Regions from separate parts of the Paraneptunicella aestuarii genome, predicted to be linked through region 3. Evidence: predicted binding sites of a transcription regulator. Region 3 holds the regulator's gene; each other region holds the start of a gene.

Region 1 (5,447 bases), 660 kb from region 3:
AGCGACGTACCGAGATTGCCAAGCAAAAATCTATTGTCGATGAGACAGAAAACGTCTTATTGGCTTCCGGTCAAATTCCTGTTTCCCCTAACCTCGCACTCATCATGCATAAACGCATATACAATGCGTTGAAGATCATTCTGGAACTTAACCCCAAAGCCGCAGATATTAAGCAGCGAGTTAAAGAATCCAGTGAAAGAATTAACAATATTACGCCCAGTCCCGCAGAAGTTGACGAAAACATCACTCTCCCGGATAACGATAAGCAAATCATTCTTTGTATTCAAAGCCTCAAGAAACTTCGCGCCCTGCTCCGTTCTGAGCACAGCAAAGGTAAAGTGGACACACAAACCTTTATTGCCGAAGACAAACGACTGGATAGAATGCAGTTGCGAGTCAACGTAGACACGCTTTATCGTAGAGCCGACTCCGCAATTAAATCACAAATGATGGGTTCTGCTCGCCAATATTTGGAAAAAGCCATTATCGCCTTGAGCAACTTTCCTGCTCAAGACGAGTACACCAAAACCAAGAAAGCTCACCTTGAGCAGTTACTGAATCAGATCCAGGAGAACCTGCGTAATTCAAACGCAGAAGATGCCGCCAGACGTCTTGAAAAAGAAAAAGACGAATTGGATGTCTTGTTTGCACCCAAGAAAAAATGGTAAAACAGCCAAAGTAATAAAAATACCGAGTAATGTTGAGCTGTCGGGCAACTTACGCACCCCGCCCGACGGCTTACTTCCCCAAGTTTTCCCATCTCTTTCTATCTCTATACTAAAGTTAAATATCAAACTTCTCAGCCAGTAATAACTCCATAAACGCATTCGCCGCCACAGACAAACTGCCCCGCTGACGCCGAACAATGCCAACCTGTTTAATCAAACCACTGTTGCGAATAGGTCGACACACCAAACCTTTGTTTTCCATTTGAATACGGCACAAGGCTGGCACGACCGAGATCCCCATACCAACTGCAACGAATTGCCCTAACGTTACTAACTGCCCGGCTTCGGCTGTTATATTCAAGGTTAGATTGTGCTCAACTGAAGCTTCATCGATCCAGCGTCGCATCGTTGAGCCCCAGTTCATAGCAACAAAGGGAAATGCACTGATTTGGTCCCAATCCACTTCGTTTTGCAACGCTAGCTCGTGTTCAGGCTGACAGATCAAAACACAGTCATTATCAAACAAAGGCAAGAAGTCCAAACCATCAAGGGTATCGCTTTCGAAAGTAATACCCAGCTCTGCACGAGATTCTCTGACTGCATTCATTGCTGATTCCATAACAACGTCTTGTACTGAAATACTGATGTTGGGATAAGAATCATGAAACGCCAGTAACACCTTAGGCAGCATGGTGTCTGCAAACGACGGCATAACGGCAATAGTGAGTTTCCCTTTTTGCAAACTAAACAGGTTATTCAAATCGGAGCAGGCTTCTTCCCAATCTTGCAATAACCGTTTGGCAACCGGAAAAAACTCCTGTCCTTCAGGTGTGAGTTCCACTTTACGTGTTGAACGGCTGAACAAAGCCCCCCCAATGGTTTGTTCCAAGTTGCGAATAGCAATCGATAAGGCAGGCTGCGAAACATGTAATCGCTCAGCCGCTTCGGCATAGTTGCGACATTGTGCTACTTTCACAAAGGCTTTAACTTGTTTTAATGAGATATTCATCAGCGCAATTTAATAAAATTTATTTATTAATTAAGAAATTTATTTAATTTTACATATTAACAACTGTTTCCAATAATGATAACAAATTCATAAACTGCGGAGTAAAAATGGCAGGTTTCAATAAAGTGGTCACCAGTTACGAAGAAGCCATGGCTGGTCTGACTGACGACATGACCATCATTGCAGGCGGATTCGGCCTATGCGGTATTCCTGAAGGATTAATCGCTCAAATCAAAAAGATGGGTGTAAAAGGCTTAACCATCGTTTCCAACAACTGTGGTGTTGATGGTTTTGGCTTGGGCATCTTACTTGAAGATCGCCAAATCAAGAAAATGGTATCTTCTTATGTCGGTGAAAATGCTGAATTTGAAAAGCAGCTGATGTCTGGCGAATTGGAAGTTGAATTGACTCCTCAAGGTACGCTTGCTGAAAGAATGCGTGCTGGCGGTGCAGGTATCCCCGGTTTCTATACTGCAACGGGTTACGGTACACCAGTCGCTGAAGGCAAAGAAGTGCGTGAATTCAATGGTCGTAAATACATTCTTGAAGAAGGTATTGTAGGCGACTTCGCTATCGTTAAGGCTTGGAAAGCAGACAGACTAGGCAACTGTATTTATCGCGACACAGCAATGAACTTCAACCCTATGGCAGCCACTGCTGGCAAAATCACCGTTCTGGAAGTTGAAGAAATTGTTGAGCCTGGTGAGTTGAAACCTACCGAAATTCATACTCCGGGTATTTTCATTGATCGCGTTATTCAAGGCACTTTCGAGAAGCGTATCGAGCGTCGAGTAACCCGTCCGGCAGGAGGAAACTAATCATGGCATTATCAAGAGACCAAATCGCTATGCGTGTAGCGAGAGAATTCAAAGATGGTGATTATGTCAATCTCGGCATTGGTATTCCTACTCTGGCAGCTAACTACGTCCCTGACGATATTCACGTTATGTTGCAATCGGAAAACGGCTTGTTAGGTATGGGCCCTTACCCGACTGAAGAACAGGTTGACGCTGACATGATTAACGCTGGTAAAGAAACAGTTACCGCAGCCGTTGGCGCTTCGATCTTCAACTCTGCCGACAGCTTTGCCATGATCCGTGGTGGTCACGTTGATGTCACTGTACTGGGTGCATTTGAAGTAGACGTAAACGGCAACATCGCTTCCTGGATGATCCCGGGCAAGCTGGTCAAAGGTATGGGTGGCGCAATGGACTTGGTAGCCGGTGCGCAAAACATCATTGTTACCATGACTCATGCAAACAAAGATGGTGAGTCGAAATTGTTGAAAGAGTGTACGTTGCCACTAACAGGTGTTAACTGTATTACTCGTATCATCACAGACCTGGCTGTTTTGGAAGTACGCAACAAAGCGTTTTATCTGATTGAAAGAGCGCCAGGTGTATCGGTTGAAGAGATTAAAGCGAAAACTGAAGGTGAATTAGTCGTAGAAGGCGACGTCCCTGAAATGCAGTTCTAATTTCTAGTCTGATTAATAGAAAAGCCATCCTTGGTGTTGCCAAGGATGGCTTTCTTTTGATGGCTTTCTTTTTTAGCTATCGTCACTGGCGCACTTTGAGCAAAGAGTGGTATAAGGCAACACCTGTAAACGTTCTTTGCTAATATCCTGACCACAATCAAGGCATTTACCATATCGACCACAATCCAGTAAATGCAATGCTTTGGTTATTTGCTCCAGTTCCACAATCGCTTCATTTTGCAAAGCACTTAGCACTTCATCATTTTCAGATTCAGTGGCTAATTCCTCAAAGTCATCGTCCCTTTCCCTGCGAAAATCCAGATCAATCATGGAAACCCTACGCTGTAAGCGACGTTGTTTACTCAATAAGATCTCACGGGTTTGATTTGTATTCATAAGCAATTACAGACCTCTATAAATCTTTGCTAAGCCTAGTCGCTGTCGTAAAAATGAGTTTTGATCTACCGCAAATTGCCTGTAAATGATTAGAGTGTGTTATTAATTCGCACAATGTATATCTCTAAGATTGGTATATCCGTATAATGACCGCATTCATCGTTTCCGAGCACCATAGTGTTATTTTCTGATTTACCCTTAGACAACCGTCTTCAAAAAATCCTGGCATTAAAAGAGTTCACCACGGTAACTCCCATTCAACAACAAGCCATTCCACACGCCTTATTAGGAAAGGATCTACTGGCCTCATCCAAAACGGGCTCAGGAAAAACGCTGGCATTTTTGATCCCCGCTATTCACAGAACCTTAACGCAAAAGGCATTAAGTAAACGTGATGCAAGAGTGTTGGTACTAGCCCCCACTCGCGAACTTGCCAAGCAGGTATTCAACGAGTTATTGCAACTGATCAAGAATACCCCTTTGAAAGCTGCGCTATTGGTTGGTGGAGACAATTACAACGATCAAGCCAAAACCATGAACAAAAACCCGGCTTTCGTTGTTGGCACGCCAGGGCGCGTGGCTGACCATTTACAGGGCAAGAGCTTATTTCTAAATGGCTTGGAAATGCTGATTCTGGATGAAGCTGACCGAATGTTGGATTTGGGTTTTCAGGAGCAACTGAAACAGATCAACCAGGCCGCTGATCATCGTAAACGCCAAACCATGATGTTCTCGGCAACTATGCACAGCGTATTAGTAAACGACTTGGCATCAGAGTTACAAAAACAACCATTGCACATCAACATTGATGCCAGTGATCAGGCAAACGCCGATATCAAGCAACACTTCTATTTTGCGGATCACATTGAGCACAAGGAGCTATTGCTTAAACACCTGTTAAACAAGGAGTCCTTTAAGCAAGCGATTATCTTCACCGCTACGCGCGAAGACACCTCCCGTTTAAGCGAACTGTGCCAAAAATGGGGTATCAACAGCACGGCGCTCAGTGGTGAGCTGATTCAAAGCAAACGTGCTGCCATCATGCAGGATTTCTCTCTGAACAAGCATCAGTTATTAGTCACAACTGACGTGGCATCCAGAGGACTGGACATTCCAACGGTATCGTTGGTGATCAACTTTGACTTACCTAAAACAGCCGATGAATACATTCACCGCATTGGTCGTACAGGTCGTTCTGGTAACGAAGGCACCGCAATTGCTCTGGTAGGCCCGAAAGACTGGCGTACCTTTACTCTATTGAAACAACAGCTACAACAAGAGTTTAACTTTGAGACAGTAGAAGAATTACCGGCTAAATTTTCAGGTTTCAAAGAAAACCAACCGAGACCTTCTGGTAACAAACAGAGTGACGGGAAATCAGGTTCGGCTGCCGTTAAGAAAAAACCAAGAAAGACTGTACTGGTTAAAACAATGGAAGGAAAAGATGTGGGTGATGCACCATTCTTAAAGAAGAAAAAGCGCCCTACGCTTGATCAAGAAATACAGGATTTCGATGACGATATCGAAGATTAATCGTCAATAGCCAACAAAGGGCTCTCAAAAAGAACGGACGCAAAAAGAAAATAAGCAAAAAGAAAGGGCGCTGATAAATATCAGCGCCCTTTCAATATAAAAAGCAATTAAAAGCAGCTTATAAAGCAGCTTCCAACTCAGGTAGAATCTGGAACAAGTCACCAACCAGACCATAATCAGCGATTTGGAAAATCGGCGCTTCTTCGTCTTTGTTGATAGCAACAATCACTTTGGAATCTTTCATACCAGCCAAATGCTGAATAGCACCAGAAATACCAACAGCAATGTATAGTTGAGGCGCAACCACTTTACCGGTTTGACCAACCTGCATATCGTTAGGTACGAAGCCAGCATCAACAGCGGC
Region 2 (5,447 bases), 1.0 Mb from region 3:
ACCGGTTGGGCCAAGAAACAAGAACGAACCAATTGGACGGTTAGGATCCGACAAGCCAGCACGAGAACGACGAATCGCATTTGATACGGCGTCAACAGCTTCACTTTGTCCGATAACACGTTGGTGAAGTTCCTCTTCCATACGCAACAGCTTCGACTTTTCACCTTCTAACATTTTGGAAACAGGAATTCCCGTCCAGCGAGACAGTACATCCGCTATTTCATTGTCAGTGACTTTGTTCTTCAACAAGGTCATTTCTTTAGACTCACCTACTGCGGCATATTCCAACTTTTGTTCCAATTCAGGAATACGGCCATATTGCAGTTCCGACATACGGTTTAAATCTTGAGCACGACGAGCGATCTCCAAATCCAGCTTAGCCTGTTCCAGTTCAGCCTTGATATGTTGCGTGCCTTGCACGGCCATCTTCTCGGTTTCCCACACCTTTTCCATGTCCTTGAACTTCTGCTCCAGCTTTTCACGTTCTAACTCAATGGCTGCTAAACGCTTATAACTGGCTTCATCGGTTTCTTTAGACAACGCCTGCTCTTCCAATTTGAACTGGATGATCTTACGCTCCATGCGATCCATTTCTTCCGGCTTGGAATCGATTTGCAAACGCAGGCTTGCTGCGGCTTCATCAATTAAATCGATGGCTTTATCAGGTAATTGACGGTCACTGATATAACGATGTGACAAGGTTGCAGCAGCAACAATAGCCGGGTCAGTAATATCAACCGAATGGTGAAGCTCATAACGCTCTTTTAACCCACGTAAAATAGCGATGGTATCTTCAACCGTTGGTTCATCAACCAACACCTTCTGGAAGCGACGCTCTAAAGCCGCATCTTTCTCGATATATTGACGATATTCATCCAACGTAGTCGCGCCAACGCAGTGTAATTCACCGCGCGCCAACGCAGGTTTAAGCATGTTCCCCGCATCCATTGCACCGTCGCCTTTGCCAGCACCAACCATAGTGTGCAATTCGTCAATAAACAGAATGACGCTACCTTCTTCTTTCGCCAGTTCATTCAGTACCGCTTTTAAACGTTCTTCAAACTCACCGCGATACTTGGCACCCGCGACCAAAGCGCCCATGTCTAAAGACAAGACCTTCTTGTTCTTCAAACTGTCTGGTACTTCACCGTTAACGATCCGCTGCGCCAACCCTTCCACGATTGCGGTTTTACCCACCCCGGGTTCACCAATCAAAACAGGGTTGTTTTTAGTACGACGTTGTAACACCTGTAGCGTGCGACGGATTTCATCATCACGTCCAATCACGGGATCAAGCTTGCCTTGCTCAGCGCGCTCGGTCAGGTCAGTGGTATATTTTTCCAATGCCTGACGCACATCTTCGGCATTCGGATCAGTCACTTTCTGACCACCACGCATTTTCTCAATGGCATTTTCGATTTTCTCTTTGGTTGCGCCTAGTTGCGTCAGAATTTCTCCCAAACGCCCTTTGTCATCCATTGCAGACAATACGAAGACTTCTGAGGTGATGTAATCGTCTTTACGCTTTTGTGCGATTTTGTCGCACAGATTAATTAAGACCACAGTATCTTTTGACAGCTGAACATCACCACCAATGCCATCGACACGGGGCAAACGCTCTATAGCCTGAGAAAGAGCTGAACGCAAGCTGTTAGTATTAACTCCGGCGGCATCCATTAATGGTCTGACTGAGCCCCCTTCCTGATTCAACAATGACATCATGATATGGACAGGCTCGATATATTGATGATCTCGCCCTAATGCTAATGATTGAGCATCAGAAATGGCGATTTGAAATTTGCTTGTTAATCTGTCTAACCGCATAAATACACCCAATTTAGAAAAGTTTCGGCTTCATTACCCAATTAATGGGTGTGCATTCAATAACTTCAAGTGTAAGAAATTCTATTAATTGTGCCAGATCAATCCTGATAGCAGCTTAATCATGCTTTTTAGATTGTTCTGTTTTTTATTTAATGGCGGTTAATGATTAGGTTATTTAACCTGAACTCGGGATAAGAAATATCGTTACTCTTGAAGTTTCACTGGATTTAGCTGCGCTGGAAGGTGTTTCTTATCCCGAATTCAGGTTATTTAATCCAGATGAGCGAAACCATACGCCCGGTTTTGCCATCTCGGCGGTAGGAATAAAAGCGCTCAGGATCAGAGTAAGTGCATAAATCGCCGCCACTCACACTCACAATACCCAAAGCATTAAGCTTTTTTCTGGCAATAGAATATAAGTCAGCGAAGAACTTACCAGTCGAAGAAGCCCAATAGAAATCATCATCAAATTCAAGAAAGGCGGCTTTAACATCTTCTCCAACTTCAAACGCGTTAACGCTAATCGCTGGCCCAAGCCATGCCTGAACATTAGTTAGCTGTATAGGCTCTGCTGATGCAGACCGAATATCACTAATAGTCTGCTCAATAATGCCGTTAGCTAACCCTCTCCAGCCAGCATGAATAGCAGCGATCCATTTAGCTTGCCCTTGAGAATCACCGCCGCACAAAAGAATCGGCAAGCAGTCAGCAGTCATAACCGCACAGGCGATTTCAGGTTGGAAGGTAAAACAGGCGTCTGCTTTTAAATCATCGCCGGTGTAGGGAAGTTGCAACGCTCTGGTACTGTGAACCTGTTCTAACCATTGAATGTCTGGCATAGGTAAACGTTGACGATTGGACTCAACATGCTCAGGTTCATCGCCTACATGCATGGCAATATTGAAAGAGTCATACGGAGGCAGACTCTCGCCCGCACTATGACGAGTTGAGCAAAACGCCTGAATATTTGCAGGCGCATCCCAATCAGGCAGAATCCATTCGGGAGCCAAGTCCGAGGCCAGATCAAAAGACAGTTCAAGTGACGAATCTGCCATAGGCATTTTCTCTTCTGACATCATGGCTCCACTGTTCGGGTTAAACAGACTAAATAAGAGGCGATTGTTTTCGCAGTGTATTTCGCAGCTTAACAAAATCCTCTGGCAACGGCGCTTCCCAAGTCATCCATTCGCCAGATGTGGGATGAAATAATCCCAGTTTCACGGCATGCAATGCCTGGCGGTTAAAGCCTCGCAATGTTTCAACTAATTCAGGAGACGCGCCTTTAGGCAATCGCATACGACCACCATACATCGGATCACCTACCAACGGATGACGAATATGCGACATATGCACACGGATCTGATGGGTACGCCCCGACTCCAGCTTCAATCTTAAATGAGTAAAATCAGCGAACTTTTCGATAATACGATAGTGGGTTACCGATGGCTTACCGTCGTGCCGTACCGCCATACTGGTGCGCTTGGTTTGATGTCGACCAATGGCCGCATCAACAGTACCGCCAGCCACCATGACACCATTTACAATCGCTTCATATTCACGGGTAATCTCACGAGCTTGCAATTCTGCAACTAAATGCGTGTGAGCTGGAATGGTTTTAGCTACCACCATCAACCCCGTGGTGTCTTTGTCCAGGCGATGCACAATGCCAGCTCTTGGCACAATATCAATACCAGGGCAATGATTTAACATGGCATTCAATAAAGTGTTGTCATGATTACCCGCACCAGGATGCACCACCATGCCAACAGGCTTATTTAAAATCAGAATATCGTCGTCTTCATAAATGATAGGTAGCTCGATGTCCTGTGCCTGATGTGCAGAGTGAACTTCAATAAAACCAGTCACTTCAATGCTTTCATTACCCAGCATCTTGGTGCGAGGCTTATCTACAACCTGCCCGTCGATTTTCACTCCACCAGCCAATATCCAGTCTTTTATACGGGAACGGGAATAGTCCGGGAATAACTCCGCCAAGACCTGATCCATTCGTTGTCCAATATGTTGATCTTCTAGTTGTGCCGACAACTCAACCGTTTCTCGTGATGAACTCATAAACTCAAATATCAATCCAGATAATACGACGTTGCTATAAATGGGGCTTTCATTCGCTTTTTTATCCGCAATATAAGCTCAACCATCAACTCAATGTCGTTACGCTACATATAATGCGAGCGATTATATCTGATTTCCTGTGAATAGCACTTAAACTGACATTTTTACTATTGCCGTTGCCTACATTTATTTAGGAAACAGAAGAAAGACTTTTATGAACTTATATGAGGAAAACAGGTCTCACTGCCCACAAATAAGAAATATCATTATCCAGGCATTGGCATATCGCCACACTGCGGGGTAGAATCCGTCATCCTGTGGATTTACCTCATCAATCTAATCAAGCTGATTCGATGATGACAAAGTTCGCGACACGGAAACCGTTTTTTGGAAAGAACAATTTCATAATGAATACAATAAGTTTATTACGTCTTTTACCCATTTTAATCATCCTGCCAATTTTGACGGCGTGTTCATCTTCTCCTGATGACGAAGACATTGTCATAGCCAATAAAGGTGCTGAAGCATTATATGAAGATGCCAAACGCAGCATGGAAGTGGGTAATTTCAGTCAGGCAGCAGCAACCTTAAGTGCTCTGGATTCTCGTTACCCGTTTGGGCCTTTGTCGCATCAAGTCCAGTTAGATTTGATCTACGCCTATTATAAATCCAACAAAACCGATGAATGTTTGGCGACTATCGACCGCTTTATTCGCTTAAACCCGAACCATTCCGATGTGGATTACGCCATTTATATGCGCGGGTTGGTCAATATGGGCTCTGACTCCAATTTCTTTCAGGATATTGTTGGCATTGACCGTTCAGACCGCGATGCCACTCAGGCTCGCCAAGCCTTCAACGACTTCAAAGGGCTTATTGAAAAGTACCCGAACAGTCGTTACGCAGCAGATTCACGCAAGCGTATGGGGCATATCAAAAATCGTTTAGCGAAATATGAGTTAGCAGTGGCTCGTTACTATATGAAGCGCGATGCTTATGTAGCAGCAGCGAATCGCGGCCAATATGTCGTTGAGCAATTCTCCGACACAGGCCATGTACAAGAAGCCTTGGAGATCATGGTTGAATGTTATGAGCAAATGGGGCTGCAAGATTTAAAGAATAATGCTTTGCAGACATTACGCTTAAACTTCCCTGAGAGCAGCTACGTTAACTAATCACTCTTAGTACCTATTAGCCCACACCCGATCCATCTACACATGACGGGTGTGAGCCAATCGTTCGAATGCTCTATACAAGAACGTTCTCCAATATCCTACATAACTGTTCCAAGTAATCAGTCACCTACAGAAAGTGGGAAGCAGCCCCTCAGCCTCAAGGGATTGATTTACGGCGCGTCTGCGATCAATTTCTGTAGGTGATCTGCCGTTATATACACCTATTTAACCGCAGCTGAGGCTATTTAGCTTTTCACTTTTCATAGCTCACGCTTTCTCACTTCTGTTTAGCAAGCCGCCAGCTATAAAGCATTGCTTGTAAAAAAACGTTCTCTTACGCCATAAAGATAAAAATATCTCCATTAATTTCACTCA
Region 3 (5,447 bases):
TAGGCGACGGCATTAATGATGGCCCTGTTTTAGCACAGGCAGATATTTCCGTAGCCGCATCAGGCGCTTCGGATCTCGCCAAAAATGCAGCGGATGTCATTATGCTGGGCGGCAACATTAGCAAATTAATCGCGTTATTTCGTATCGCTCAAAAAACGCGCAATACTATCCGCACCAATATTCTCTGGGCATTGGGTTACAACACATCGGTATTACCCCTCGCCATGATCGGTTTTTTAACGCCCTGGATGGCCGTCATCGGCATGTCACTGAGTTCTATCATTGTTGTCTATAACTCTACCCGACTTCTTTCTGTTAATATTCCCGACATTGCTAATGTACAGAGTTCTGACAACAATCCACTCATGTCAGAAACAAAAGAAACGCCCAGAGAAACAGTATGAGTATTATTTACGTATTAATTCCATTAGCGATTCTCATTGTAGCCATCGCCATTGTGGTTTTCTTTTGGGCAGTAAAGAGCGATCAGTTTAATGATCTTGATAGGCAGGGATACAACATATTATTTGATGAGGACATTAAGCAGGATCATGCATCAAAAGAAGCTCCTACCTCAGTAAATAATCATCATAGCCAAGCAGAGAAAGAGGAACCGTCTGTACATGAGGGCTCTGTCAGCGAAGAAAACTCTCAGCAACCTTCCTCTTCTTCCAATCATGCACGTTGATCTGATAGCCGCTTTTTTAATTGGCCTCGCTGGCAGTGTTCATTGTGTGTCGATGTGCGGCGGTGTCGTCGCAGGTCTGAGCTTTGCGATCCCAAAAGAGAAAAACAAGCTGCCTTTTATCGCCACCTATAATATCGGCAGGATCAGCAGCTACACACTCGCTGGCGCAATTACTGGAACCTTTGGCAGTATATTCTCGCATCAAATACAAAATGGCATTGTCTGGTTAAACCTTCTTAGTGGCGTATTTCTGATCCTTGTCGCGGCTTACATTGGCGGCTGGTGGCGCATTCTCAGTTATCTGGAAAAGGCGGGCGGAAAACTTTGGAAACATATCAGCCCCATAGGGAAACGTTTCGTTCCTTTTAAATCTCCTATCTATGCCTTACCTTACGGCATTGTTTGGGGCTGGCTCCCCTGTGGATTGGTTTATTCAGCGTTAACCTGGAGTTTAGCGAGTGAAGCATGGCTTGATGGGGCATTAACCATGATGTTCTTTGGTATAGGAACTTTACCCTCAGTAATCCTGTTAGCATTATCGGGAAAAAGCCTGGCAAAAATGATGGAACGCCCTCAAACCAAACAAATAATGGCAGTTTTAATTTGCTTATTCGGAATTTATAGTATTTCCAAATCCTTGCCAGATATTCTATAGTACCCCTTGAACTAACACAGGAACAAAGCATGGCCGGTCACCCGAGTTCTTCTATTCATTGTCAAAATTGTAGTTTCAGTCAGCTATGCTTGCCTTTCAATCTCAATTCGAAAGAGTTAAGCAAGCTAGACGATATTATCCAGCGTAAACGTCCTATTCAGAAAAATGAGCGTCTATTCACCGCTGGTGATGGGCTAAAAGCATTGTATGCCGTTCGTTCAGGGTCATTTAAAACATTTACCGTGTCTCAAGATGGTGAAGAGCAAATCACCGCTTTTCATCTACCGGGTGAGATTATTGGGTTTGATGGCTTGCTGGAGTTAAAACACCAAAGCTTTGCTCAAGCGCTGGAAACGTCGATGGTATGTGAAATCCCCTACCAGACACTGGACGATCTTTCCGGTGAATTTCCTAAATTAAGACAGCAAATCATGCGCTTGATGAGTAATGAAATTCATCATGATCAGGAAATGTTTATGCTGTTGAACAAACGTACTGCTGAAGAGCGTTTAGCTTACTTTATTAAGAGTTTGTCGAATCGTTTCCATGATCGTGGCTTCTCCGCTAACGAATTCCGGCTCACCATGACTCGTGGCGAAATCGGAAACTATTTAGGATTAACGGTTGAAACGATCAGTCGTTTGCTAACGCGATTCCAAAAAGAAAATTTGATCGAAGTAAATGGCAAATTAATCAGCATTGTTAATCATCCCAAACTGGAAGAAAGAATGGGTTCACAGCGCAATACCTGCTCGGTGACTCTGCAATAATTCGTTGATTTTAAGTTTTATAATCAAGCCACATTTAAAGGCTGCTATTTTTAGCAGCTTTTTTGTATCCCGCTTTTTACTCCCTGCTATTTTCCTCTAATAAAACGAGTGTGAGATTAGAAAATCAGCAATAAAATGTATTGAAAAGAGTTAGTTTGATCTCAAACAAGTCAAAAACTTGCCTATATGGTCAAGCTAAACCATTATGTTAATGTAACTTTTAGTTGTAACTCTCTTATTACCAAGGTGGATAGAAATGGGTAACTTCCAAAAAATTCTGGCCGTTATAGATCCTACAATTCAAAAACAAAAATCGCTGGATAGAGCGATTGAGCTGGCAGAAAAAACAGGTGGAAGCATTACCGCCTTCCTTACCATTTATGACTTTTCCTATGAAATGACGACCATGCTTTCCGTTGACGAAAGAGAAGTCATGCGACAAGCCATGATCGACGACAAAGTGGATTGGCTTACCAGTATTGTTGATGCCCATCAGAAGCAAACCGATGTGCCCATCAATGTAAAAGTTGCGTGGCATAACCGCCCTTACGAAGGCATTATTATTGAGTGTATGGAGCAAGGCCACGATCTCATAGTAAAAGGCACTCAAAAGCACGATACACTTAAATCAGTTATTTTTACTCCAACAGATTGGCACCTGTTAAGAAAAGCGCCGGCTTCTGTTTTGTTAGTTAAAGAACACGATTGGCCAGCAAACGGTCAGATCCTTGCTGCGGTGAATGTGGGTACAGAAGACGAAGCACATCAGTCTTTGAACAAACGAGTTACCAAAACAGCCCACGATATGGCATCGATACTGAAAGCAAACGTTCATTTGGTGAATTCTTACCCTGGAACTCCGGTAAACATTGCCATTGAGATCCCGGAATTCGACCCTCAAGGCTATAACGAATCGGTAAAAGCCTATCACGATAAATGCATGACTTCCCACGCGCAAACTCATCAAGTTGCTTTGGAAAACTGCCACGTTAAGGAAGGCTTGCCTGAAGATGTTATTCCAGCAGTCGCTAAAGAAATCGACGCAGAATTAGTGATCATCGGTACTATCGGACGTGTCGGTATTTCTGCGGCGTTAATTGGTAATACCGCAGAGCACGTTATTGATATGCTGGACTGTGATGTTTTGGCGTTAAAGCCAGAAGGCTTTGAATCTCCTGTGCAGTTGAACTAGTTCTCGTCACACTTCATTTAATTCTACATATTCATTTTATAAGCCCTGTTTTTACATCAGGGCTTATTTTATTCTCCATACATACCATAATCTTGTCTCTTTTCGGCTCAAACCGGTATTTTAGGTTGATTATTTCCACTGGTCGGTGTACTTATCTAGCTGCTTCGATAACAACTTATTTTCATTACATTCACACACAAAAACTGGAAGCATCATGACAAATCACGGGAACATCACACACACATTAAAGCCAAGTAAGCTGTCGCTGGCGATATTGTTTGGATTAAGCTCTCTGGCCGGAGGTCTGTCAGCACAGGAGCAAGCTCCTGCCCAAGACTCTGCAAAACAAGAATATAGCGGTATCGAAATTATTAACGTTACTGCACAAAAACGTACCGAAAACCTTCAAGAAGTGCCTATCGCTATCAGCGCTTTCTCGGAAGATGCCATTCGTAAAATCGGTGCATCAGATTTAAATGATTTAGGCTTATACACTTCAGGTTTCGAATCAAATAACGCGACCGCAACGCAAACCACCTGGACAGTACGTGGCATCACCACCAATGACTTCGGTATCGGCCTTGACCCTGCGGTAGCCGTTTATATCGACGGTGTATACATCGGTCGTCGCGGTACGTCAAACCTGAACTTCAACGATGTGGAGCGCGTGGAAATCCTGAAAGGCCCTCAAGGTACGCTATTTGGTCGTAACTCTGCTGCTGGTGCAGTTAACATTATCACCAAATCACCCGTTATTGATTACGAAGGTAACGTTCGAGTGACTTTAGGTAACTACTACAAACGTAAATTTGAAGGCTTGGTTAACATCCCTATTAACGACAACTGGTCGTTCCGAGGTTCATATACTTCCAATAATCGCGATGGTTATTTAGACGCCATCGGTAGAGAAGACCTGGGTAATGAACACGATTGGGGTATTCGAGCCAGTTTATTTGCTGAATATGTGGATTTTGAAGCCGTGATTCGTGCTGACATTTCCAAGCTAAATCAAGATTCTCGTCCGGCAGTCACAATGAATACAGGCTACGGCCTTGGCGATCCTTTCGGCCCGGTTGAAACCGACGGCGGTGATGACGTATACGAAGCGCGTGACGTTAAGGGTATTTCTGCCGAGTTGAACTGGCATTTTGGCGACGTGACTTTCACGTCGATTACAGCCTATCGTGAATTCACACGTTACAACGGTATGGAAGATGACGGAAGCGCCTTTGACAGAGCCTATTTCGTGAGTGTTCTGGATGAAGACCAGGATCAGTTCAGTCAGGAATTCCGCTTAACGGGTGCATCAGACACTCTCAAATGGACTTTGGGCGCGACTTACTTTAAGGAAGACATCGCGCAAGATACTCACGCCAGATTTAAATTCCAAACCTTCGATGGTTTTGCGTTAACCAATGCAGGTCTTGATCCATCGTTGATTCCATCAATTCAGCCTGGTTTAGGTATGGCGGGTCTTTTCCTGACACGCATTCCAGCACAAACCTTAGGCGCTATTGCGGCTTCGACTATATTCACTCCTGAGCAGGTATTAGGTTTGATTGTTGCAGCAAACTATGGACGCCCATACGCAGAATCAACCTACAATAATAATGAGGTTGAAAGCTGGGCGGCTTATGCAGACGCCACCTACTCTATTACCGATAAGCTGGATTTAACCGTAGGTTTGCGTTACACGCGCGATGAGAAAACCTTTGATATCTTCACGCAATACCAGAACGAAATCATTATTCCATTTGAAGGCTATGACAACATTCCTATCGGTATCGCCTTTGCAGTGCCAACCGATGTGACCCAGAATGCAACCTGGAGCAAGTTAACACCGCGCGTCGTCCTTGATTATCAATGGACTAAAGACCTGATGACTTACGCAAGTTACTCAGAAGGTTTCAAAGCAGGCGGATTTAACACTTTGGGTGAAGCCCCTCCAGTTGATGAAGAAACGGTAGAAAACATCGAAATCGGATTAAAATCCTCCTGGATGGACAACCAGATCCGCTTGAACCTTGCCTTGTTCAGCTACGACTATACCGACTTGCAAAACCACGAGTTAGACGGGCCAGCAGGAACGGTTCCAACCTACAATTTGCGTAACGTTGATGCAGAAGGTCAAGGTGCTGAGGT

The links. Region 3 encodes FNR, which switches genes on or off when oxygen is low (the NO sensors DNR and NnrR bind a similar motif). Its sites were predicted from a motif close to TTGATCTAGATCAA; they were not measured.
Region 1: a site for FNR is predicted at 3,611-3,624, ahead of KIH87_RS07620 (TraR/DksA family transcriptional regulator). Genes of this name have one in related genera too.
Region 2: a site for FNR is predicted at 1,913-1,926, ahead of clpB (ATP-dependent chaperone ClpB). Genes of this name have one in related genera too.

What each region holds. Positions count from the first base shown of each region.
Region 1 is NZ_CP074570.1:1,820,136-1,825,582, reverse strand. Features, by position in the region: gene KIH87_RS07640 (hypothetical protein) at 1-668, shown strand, start outside; gene KIH87_RS07635 (LysR family transcriptional regulator) at 784-1,677, opposite strand; gene KIH87_RS07630 (CoA transferase subunit A) at 1,785-2,495, shown strand; gene KIH87_RS07625 (CoA transferase subunit B) at 2,498-3,154, shown strand; gene KIH87_RS07620 (TraR/DksA family transcriptional regulator) at 3,227-3,550, opposite strand; gene KIH87_RS07615 (DEAD/DEAH box helicase) at 3,728-5,083, shown strand; gene KIH87_RS07610 (electron transfer flavoprotein subunit alpha/FixB family protein) at 5,202-5,447, opposite strand, start outside.
Region 2 is NZ_CP074570.1:1,477,199-1,482,645, reverse strand. Features, by position in the region: gene clpB (ATP-dependent chaperone ClpB) at 1-1,824, opposite strand, end outside; gene pgeF (peptidoglycan editing factor PgeF) at 2,091-2,879, opposite strand; gene rluD (23S rRNA pseudouridine(1911/1915/1917) synthase RluD) at 2,929-3,897, opposite strand; gene KIH87_RS06255 (outer membrane protein assembly factor BamD) at 4,305-5,072, shown strand.
Region 3 is NZ_CP074570.1:2,481,244-2,486,690, forward strand. Features, by position in the region: gene KIH87_RS10115 (heavy metal translocating P-type ATPase) at 1-404, shown strand, start outside; gene ccoS (cbb3-type cytochrome oxidase assembly protein CcoS) at 401-688, shown strand; gene KIH87_RS10125 (sulfite exporter TauE/SafE family protein) at 678-1,343, shown strand; gene fnr (fumarate/nitrate reduction transcriptional regulator Fnr) at 1,373-2,113, shown strand; gene uspE (universal stress protein UspE) at 2,370-3,305, shown strand; gene KIH87_RS10140 (TonB-dependent receptor) at 3,520-5,447, shown strand, end outside.